Novosphingobium sp. G106: one gene and its partner. The protein of the gene in region 2 interacts with the protein of the main gene of each other region in a pairwise test. Links are inferred from orthologs where the notes say so. Each region holds a gene or a part of one and is shown on either strand. Other genes may lie near its edges.

Evidence for each region.
Region 1: the proteins of KRR38_RS21300 (region 2) and KRR38_RS20590 interact in binary tests that used the Escherichia coli proteins (3 or more experiments, as listed by UniProt). The link is inferred for Novosphingobium sp. G106 from one-to-one orthologs.

What each region holds. Positions count from the first base shown.
Region 1 is NZ_JAHOOZ010000001.1:4,291,849-4,294,970, reverse strand. The notes cover bases 155-3,111. They hold KRR38_RS20590 (glutamate-5-semialdehyde dehydrogenase), read right to left. Parts: upstream 2,292-3,111; coding sequence 1,017-2,291; downstream 155-1,016. Other genes in these bases: KRR38_RS20585 (peptidoglycan DD-metalloendopeptidase family protein), read left to right, coding at 2,550-3,111; KRR38_RS20595 (nicotinate-nucleotide adenylyltransferase), read right to left, coding at 364-1,008; rsfS (ribosome silencing factor), read right to left, coding at 155-239. Outside these bases: more of rsfS, read right to left, coding at 1-154; more of KRR38_RS20585, read left to right, coding at 3,112-3,122. UniProt on the Escherichia coli protein: Catalyzes the NADPH-dependent reduction of L-glutamate 5-phosphate into L-glutamate 5-semialdehyde and phosphate. The product spontaneously undergoes cyclization to form 1-pyrroline-5-carboxylate.
Region 2 is NZ_JAHOOZ010000001.1:4,429,625-4,432,789, forward strand. What follows is about bases 159-3,158. They hold KRR38_RS21300 (sulfate/molybdate ABC transporter ATP-binding protein), read right to left. Parts: upstream 2,148-3,158; coding sequence 1,170-2,147; downstream 159-1,169. Other genes in these bases: KRR38_RS21290 (TonB-dependent receptor), read right to left, coding at 159-877; KRR38_RS21295 (YezD family protein), read right to left, coding at 985-1,173; cysW (sulfate ABC transporter permease subunit CysW), read right to left, coding at 2,144-2,980; cysT (sulfate ABC transporter permease subunit CysT), read right to left, coding at 2,977-3,158. Outside these bases: more of KRR38_RS21290, read right to left, coding at 1-158; more of cysT, read right to left, coding at 3,159-3,165. UniProt on the Escherichia coli protein: Part of the ABC transporter complex CysAWTP involved in sulfate/thiosulfate import. Responsible for energy coupling to the transport system.

The DNA of each region.
Region 1 (3,122 bases), 140 kb from region 2 along the record:
TCGGCCAGCTTCTGCGCCATGGCGGTTACCTGGCGGGTCGAGCGGCCCGAGGCGATGACCATGTGGTCCGCGATCGTGCTCTTGCCTTCGAGCGGGATGGAGACAACCTCCTGCGCCTGATCGTCGTCAAGCGAGGTCAGCACCAGCGCGTGCAGCGAGTCTTGCTCAGCAGCGACGGGAGAAGCTGGGGCGGGGGCGGCAGCGCCGGCGGCGGCCGGCTGGGATTGCGCCTGGTTCATGTAAGTCGAAATTGCTCCTCTGAAATAACACTATGACAAATGGGAAGCGCGCTTACGCGGTCAAGAATTGATCGGAAAATGTTACCGCAGGAAGTCAGCGCGCTCGCGGGTTTGCCCTTTGGGCTCATTCCGCACCCGATGGGATGGAACGGTGCGTTACCCCGTCGCGCAAACCGCCTGTTTCGAGGCTGTCTGCCCAGTGCGGATCGGCCTGGCGGATTGCCGTGGCCGAACGCCTATCGGGATCGAAACGCAATAACACCAGCGCCGGAGCGCTCCATCCAGTCCGGTTGCGGATACTGGCGGCGGACGTCCGGAAACGCCTGAGCCAGGCCATCGCGGGGCTCGCGACAGCGGCTTCATCATACCCCGGACGGGCGACAACTGCAATCGGCATGGACCGGGCGAGCTTTCGCCAGTCTTTCCAGCGGTGCAACTGGGCGAGATTGTCGGCCCCCATCAGCCAGATGAAGCGCCGGTTCGGATAGCGGCGCTGCAGCTTCTTGAGCGTCTCGGCGGTATAGCGCGTACCCAGTTCGCGCTCGACGGCCGAGACCCGGATCGGGGCGCGGCGGGCCGTCCGCCGGGCCGAGGCGAAGCGCTTGGACAGCGGCGCCATGCCTTGCGTAGGCTTCAGCGGATTGCCCGGTGAAACCAGCCACCAGGCCTCGTCGAGCTCCAGCGCATCGAGCGCGAACAGCGTGATCCGCCGATGCGCGCCGTGCGCTGGATTGAAGCTGCCGCCGAGCAGGCCGACGTAGCGCGGCAATCCTCTGCTCAAGGACGAACTTGGCCGGTTCCGCGCACGACCCACTTGTAGGTCGTCAGCCCTTCGAGCGCGACCGGGCCGCGCGCGTGGAGGCGGCCCGTGGCGATGCCGATCTCCGCGCCGAGGCCGAATTCGCCGCCGTCGGCGAACTGGGTCGAGGCGTTGACCATGACGATGGCGCTGTCGACTTCATCGAGGAATCGCTCGGCCGCAGCGTCGTCGGCCGTGACGATCGCGTCGGTATGGTGTGAGCTGTGCTGCGCGATATGCGCCAGCGCCGCGTCGAGCCCGTCGACCACCGCGACCGAAAGGATCGCGTCGAGGTACTCGGTATCCCAGTCGTTGGCCGCTGCCGGCAGGATGCGCGGATCGAGCGCGCAGGCACGGGCATCGCCGCGCAGTTCGCAGCCGACGTCGAGCAATGCGGTCACGACATCGGCCGAATGCGGAAACAGTGCGTCGAGCAGCAATGTCTCCATCGCCCCACAGATGCCCGTGCGCCGCATCTTGGCGTTGAGCGCGATAGTCCGCGCCATCTCCGGATCGGCAGACGAATGAATATAGGTGTGGCAGATGCCATCGAGGTGCGCGAGCACGGGCACGCGGGCATCGGCCTGGACGCGCGCGACGAGGCTCTTGCCGCCGCGCGGCACGATCATGTCGATCAGGCCGGCAGCGGTCAGCATGGCGCCGACCGCCGCACGGTCCTGCGTGGGCACGAGCTGGATCGCATCGACGGGCGCGCCGACCGATTCGAGCCCGCGGACAAGCGCCGCGTGGATCGCGCGGTTGGAATTGACCGCCTCGCTGCCGCCGCGCAGCAGCACGGCATTGCCCGAGCGGAAGCCAAGGGCCGCGGCGTCGGCGGTAACGTTGGGGCGGCTTTCGTAGATAATGCCGATCAGCCCGATCGGCACACGCACCCGGCTGAGCCGGAGGCCGTTGGGTCGCTCGCTACGATCGATGACCTGGCCGACGGGATCGGCCAGCTCGGCGACCTGGGCCACGGCATCGGCAACGCCGGCCAGCCGCTTCGCATCGAGCTTCAGCCGGTCGAGCATGGCACCGGTCAGGCCGTTGGCCTCTCCCGCGGCATAGTCGCGCGCGTTGGCGGCGAGGATTTCGCCCTCGGCATCACGGAGCGCCTGCGCGGCAGCGCGCAGTGCAGCGGCCTTCTCGGTGTCGGACAAAAGCGCCAACCGACGTTGCGCGGCGCGGCCGGTCTCGGCCATGCGGGCGACGAGCGCCTCGGGGGTTTCCGTAACGAGAGTCTGCGTAGCCATGATCCCGCGCCTAGCACCCGGCGGCGCGCCTGTCACCGCAGTGTATCCGACCGGCGATAGAGTTGGGAGCGAATCGCCCCTCCAACTAAATCGTTACCTAAATGTGAGGCGCGAACCCGCGCGTTGTGCGCACTTTTCACCATTCGTCGCTACCGGCGCTCGACTCGGCGTGAATCGTCCCTAGGGATTCGCCCCTAGGTAATGAAGCTGCTAGCCGCGCCAGCCGTGGGGTAAAAAGGCTATAAGCACGGGGTCGCTTTGAAAGTTGCAACTGCCGGCGGCATGCAGAGCCGCCTGCGGGCGGTGTTTCCCGAACGCGAGTTTTTCATGCGTTCGCAGGGACAGGTCCGTTTCATCAAGATTTCCTCGCGGCTGCAGATGGCGGTCGCCGGCGTCGTCGCGCTATTGCTCGCGGCCTGGATCGTCACCATGGCGAGTGTCGCCATTTCGCAGATCCTGTCGACGCGTAATCGGTTGGCGCTGCTGAACCGCGAAGCCGATGTAGCCTCCGCCGAGAGCCGCGTCTCCGCCTACCGCAAGAACCTCGACGCGACCGCCGCCGACCTCGCCCGCCGGCAGGACTTCATCGAAAAGATGGTCGAGAGCCAGGTCGGCGAGCTACCAGCCGATGCCAAGGCCGGCGAAACCGTTTCCAACAGCAGCAGCGAGGCCAAGCGGACCGTCGACAAGGTCAGCGCTGCGCTGCCCGAGGCCGCCGGCCTGGCCCGCATCGAAGCGCGCCAGCTCGCCTTCGTCGAGAACATGACCCGCCTCGCCGACCGGCGTTCGGAGCGCGCCTCTTCAGCGATCCGCGCGCTCGGCCTCAATCCC
Region 2 (3,165 bases):
TCGGCGGCGTGTAGCCGAAAGCCCCGGCGAGTGCGGTGTATTGGCGGGCGAGCGGGCGCTGGGTCGGCGCGAGGCGGGCATAGTACTGCACGCAGCACAGCGGGTTCTGCCAGTTGTAGTCACCGGCAAGGGTGAAATCGAGGCTGGATGACGGCTTCCACAGCAACTGGCCGCGCGTGCTGAAGCTGTTCATGCGGTGCAGGTCCTCGCCTGTTCGAACGTTGTCGATCGTGCCGTCACGCTTCGAGTAGGATGCCGAGAGGCGGGCGGCGAGCGTATCGGCGACGATCGGTCCTGAGACCGAAGCCTTGGCCTGCATGAAGGAGTAGTTGCCGCTGCTCAGTTCGACACGGCCTTCGGGCTCGAAGCTCGGCGCGCGGGTAGTGACGTTGACGGCGCCGGCGGTGGTGTTCTTGCCGTAGAGCGTGCCCTGCGGTCCGCGCAGGATCTCGACACGCTGGATATCGACGAAGTCGAAAGTCGATGCGCCGGCACGGCCGACGTAGACGCCGTCGATATAGAAGCCCACGCCCTGCTCGATGCCGTCATTGGTCAGGCCGAACGGCGCGCCAAGACCGCGGATGTTGATCGCGGAGTTGCGCGGGTTGCTCGAATAGAACTGCACCGAAGGCTGGCTCTGCTGCAGGCGGTTGATGTTGAACGCGCCCTTGGAGTCGATCTCCGGGCCGCCGATCACGGACAGCGCGATCGGCACTTCCTGTGCTTTCTCCTCACGGCGCTGGGCTGTGACGATGATTTCGTTGTTCGCGGAAGATGCTGTGGCCGCATCGGCGGCTGCGGAGTCTTCGGCAAAAGCGGGAGACGCAAGAAGGGCTATGCCGGCGGCGCTGGCCAGCAACACGGTACGGGAAATCATCGTTATTCTCCTGGTAGAGATCTCGACGCCTCCAGTGGACCGGTTGGCAGTCAGCGATGTCTTGATTTGGGTTGTTGAAAGGGATGTGACGAAACGCGGGTGACCGGTCAGTTCGGCTTGAGCCGTTTCTTTTCGGTCACGTCGATCTGGACGACGCGGCCCTCGTGGACGGTGAGGGATACGTTGCCGTATTTGAGGCCTGTCAGGGCTTCGCGGACGCTGATGATGCTCTCTTCGAGGATCCGCGCCGCTTCCGGTGACAGCGGCTGCTGTTGTTCGGGGTGGTTGCTGGTCATGGCTGGGCTCCTTGCGGTGTGAAATTCTTGGACCGGATCGGGCGGATCCGGATGGTGCTGCCGAGCATCGGCGCGGGCTGGTCGGCATCGAGATCGATCTCGATGACTCCGTTGCCTTCAAGCACGCCCTCGACGCGCCAGGCGCCGCCCTTGCGGAAGACGTTGTCGACGACCACGCTCCAGCTGTCCTCGGAAGCGCCGTTGTCGACGATCTCGATGTCGTGCGGGCGGACGTGGCTGCCGTCGGGCAGCTTGTTGGTCTCACCGACGAAGTCGACGACGAAAGGCGTCGCCGGCTCCATGTAGACTTCCTCGGGCGTGCCGATCTGCTCGATCTTGCCGTGATCCATGACCACGACGCGGTCGGCGAGCTCGAGCGCTTCCTCCTGGTCGTGAGTCACGAAGATCGAGGTCAGGCCCATCTGGTGATGCAGCTCGCGCAGCCAGCGGCGCAGGTCCTTGCGGACCTTGGCGTCGAGCGCGCCGAACGGCTCGTCGAGCAGCAGCAGCTTGGGCCCGATCGCCAGCGCGCGGGCGAGGGCGACGCGCTGGCGCTGGCCGCCCGACAGCTGGCTGGGCAGGCGGTCGCCGAGCCCGTCGAGTTTGACCAGGCGCAGCAGTTCCTCGGCGCGCGCCTTGATCTGGGCCTTCTTGGGCCGGTCGCGGCGCTTCTTGACGCTGAGGCCGAAGCCGACGTTCTCGGCCACGGTCATGTGGCGGAACAGCGCATAGGACTGGAAGACGAAGCCGACGCCGCGGTCGCCCACGCCGACTTTCGACATGTCCTCGCCATTGAACAGCACCTGGCCCGAATCCTGGAATTCCAGGCCGGCGATGATGCGCAGAAGCGTCGTCTTGCCCGAGCCCGAGGGGCCAAGCAGGGCGATGAACTCGCCGGGCTCGATCTTGAGGTCGATGCCGTGCAGCGCCGGGAAGTCGCCGAAGCGCTTCGTAACTTGGTTTACCGTAATCAATGTCCTGTCCCCCCGTGAACGTCGAACCGCCACTCCAGCACGCTCTTGGCGACGAGCGTCACCAGCGCGAGCACTGCCAGCAGCGAAGCCACGGCGAAGGCACCGACAAAGTCATATTCGTTGTAGAGAATCTCGACATGCAGCGGCATCGTGTTGGTCATGCCGCGGATGTGGCCCGAGACCACCGAGACCGCACCGAACTCGCCCATGGCGCGCGCGTTGCACAGCAGCACGCCGTAGAGCAGGCCCCAACGCACATTGGGCAGCGTGACGTGCCAGAAGGTCTGGAACCCACTGGCGCCCAGCGAGATCGCGGCCTCTTCATCGGCCTTGCCCTGTTCCATCATCAGCGGGATCAGCTCGCGTGCGACGAAGGGGAAGGTGATGAACAGCGTCGCCAGGACGATGCCGGGCACCGCGAAGATGATCTTCAGGTCGTGCGCCTGGAGCCAGGGGCCGAGATAGCCGTGGGCACCGAACAGCAGCACGAAGATCAGGCCCGAGACGACCGGCGAGACCGAGAAGGGCAGGTCGATCAAGGTGATCAGCAGGCTCTTGCCCGGGAAGCTGAACTTGGTGATCGCCCAGGCGCCGGCGAGGCCGAAGACCATGTTGAGCGGCACCGTGATCCCCGCGATGATCAGCGTCAGCCGGATCGCCGCCAGAGCATCGGGGTTCTTGATCGCCTCGATGAAAGCGCCGATGCCTTTCCCAAGGCCTTCGGAGAAGACCGCGATCAGCGGCAGCAGCAGGAAGAAGCCGAGGAAGGCGAGCGCGATGCCGATCAGCGAGATCTGCGTCAGGCGGTCTTCGGTGGTGGAGCGGACCCTCATGTGATGGCCCTCGCGCGCGAGGTGGCCTGGATCCAGTTGATCAGCAGCAGGACCGCGAAGCTCGCCAACATCATCACCGTCGCGATCGCGGTGGCGCCGGCATAGTTGTACTGTTCGAGCTGGGTGACGATCAGCAGCGGCGCGATCTCGGTCTTGCCGGGCATGTTGCCCGAGATGAAGATCAC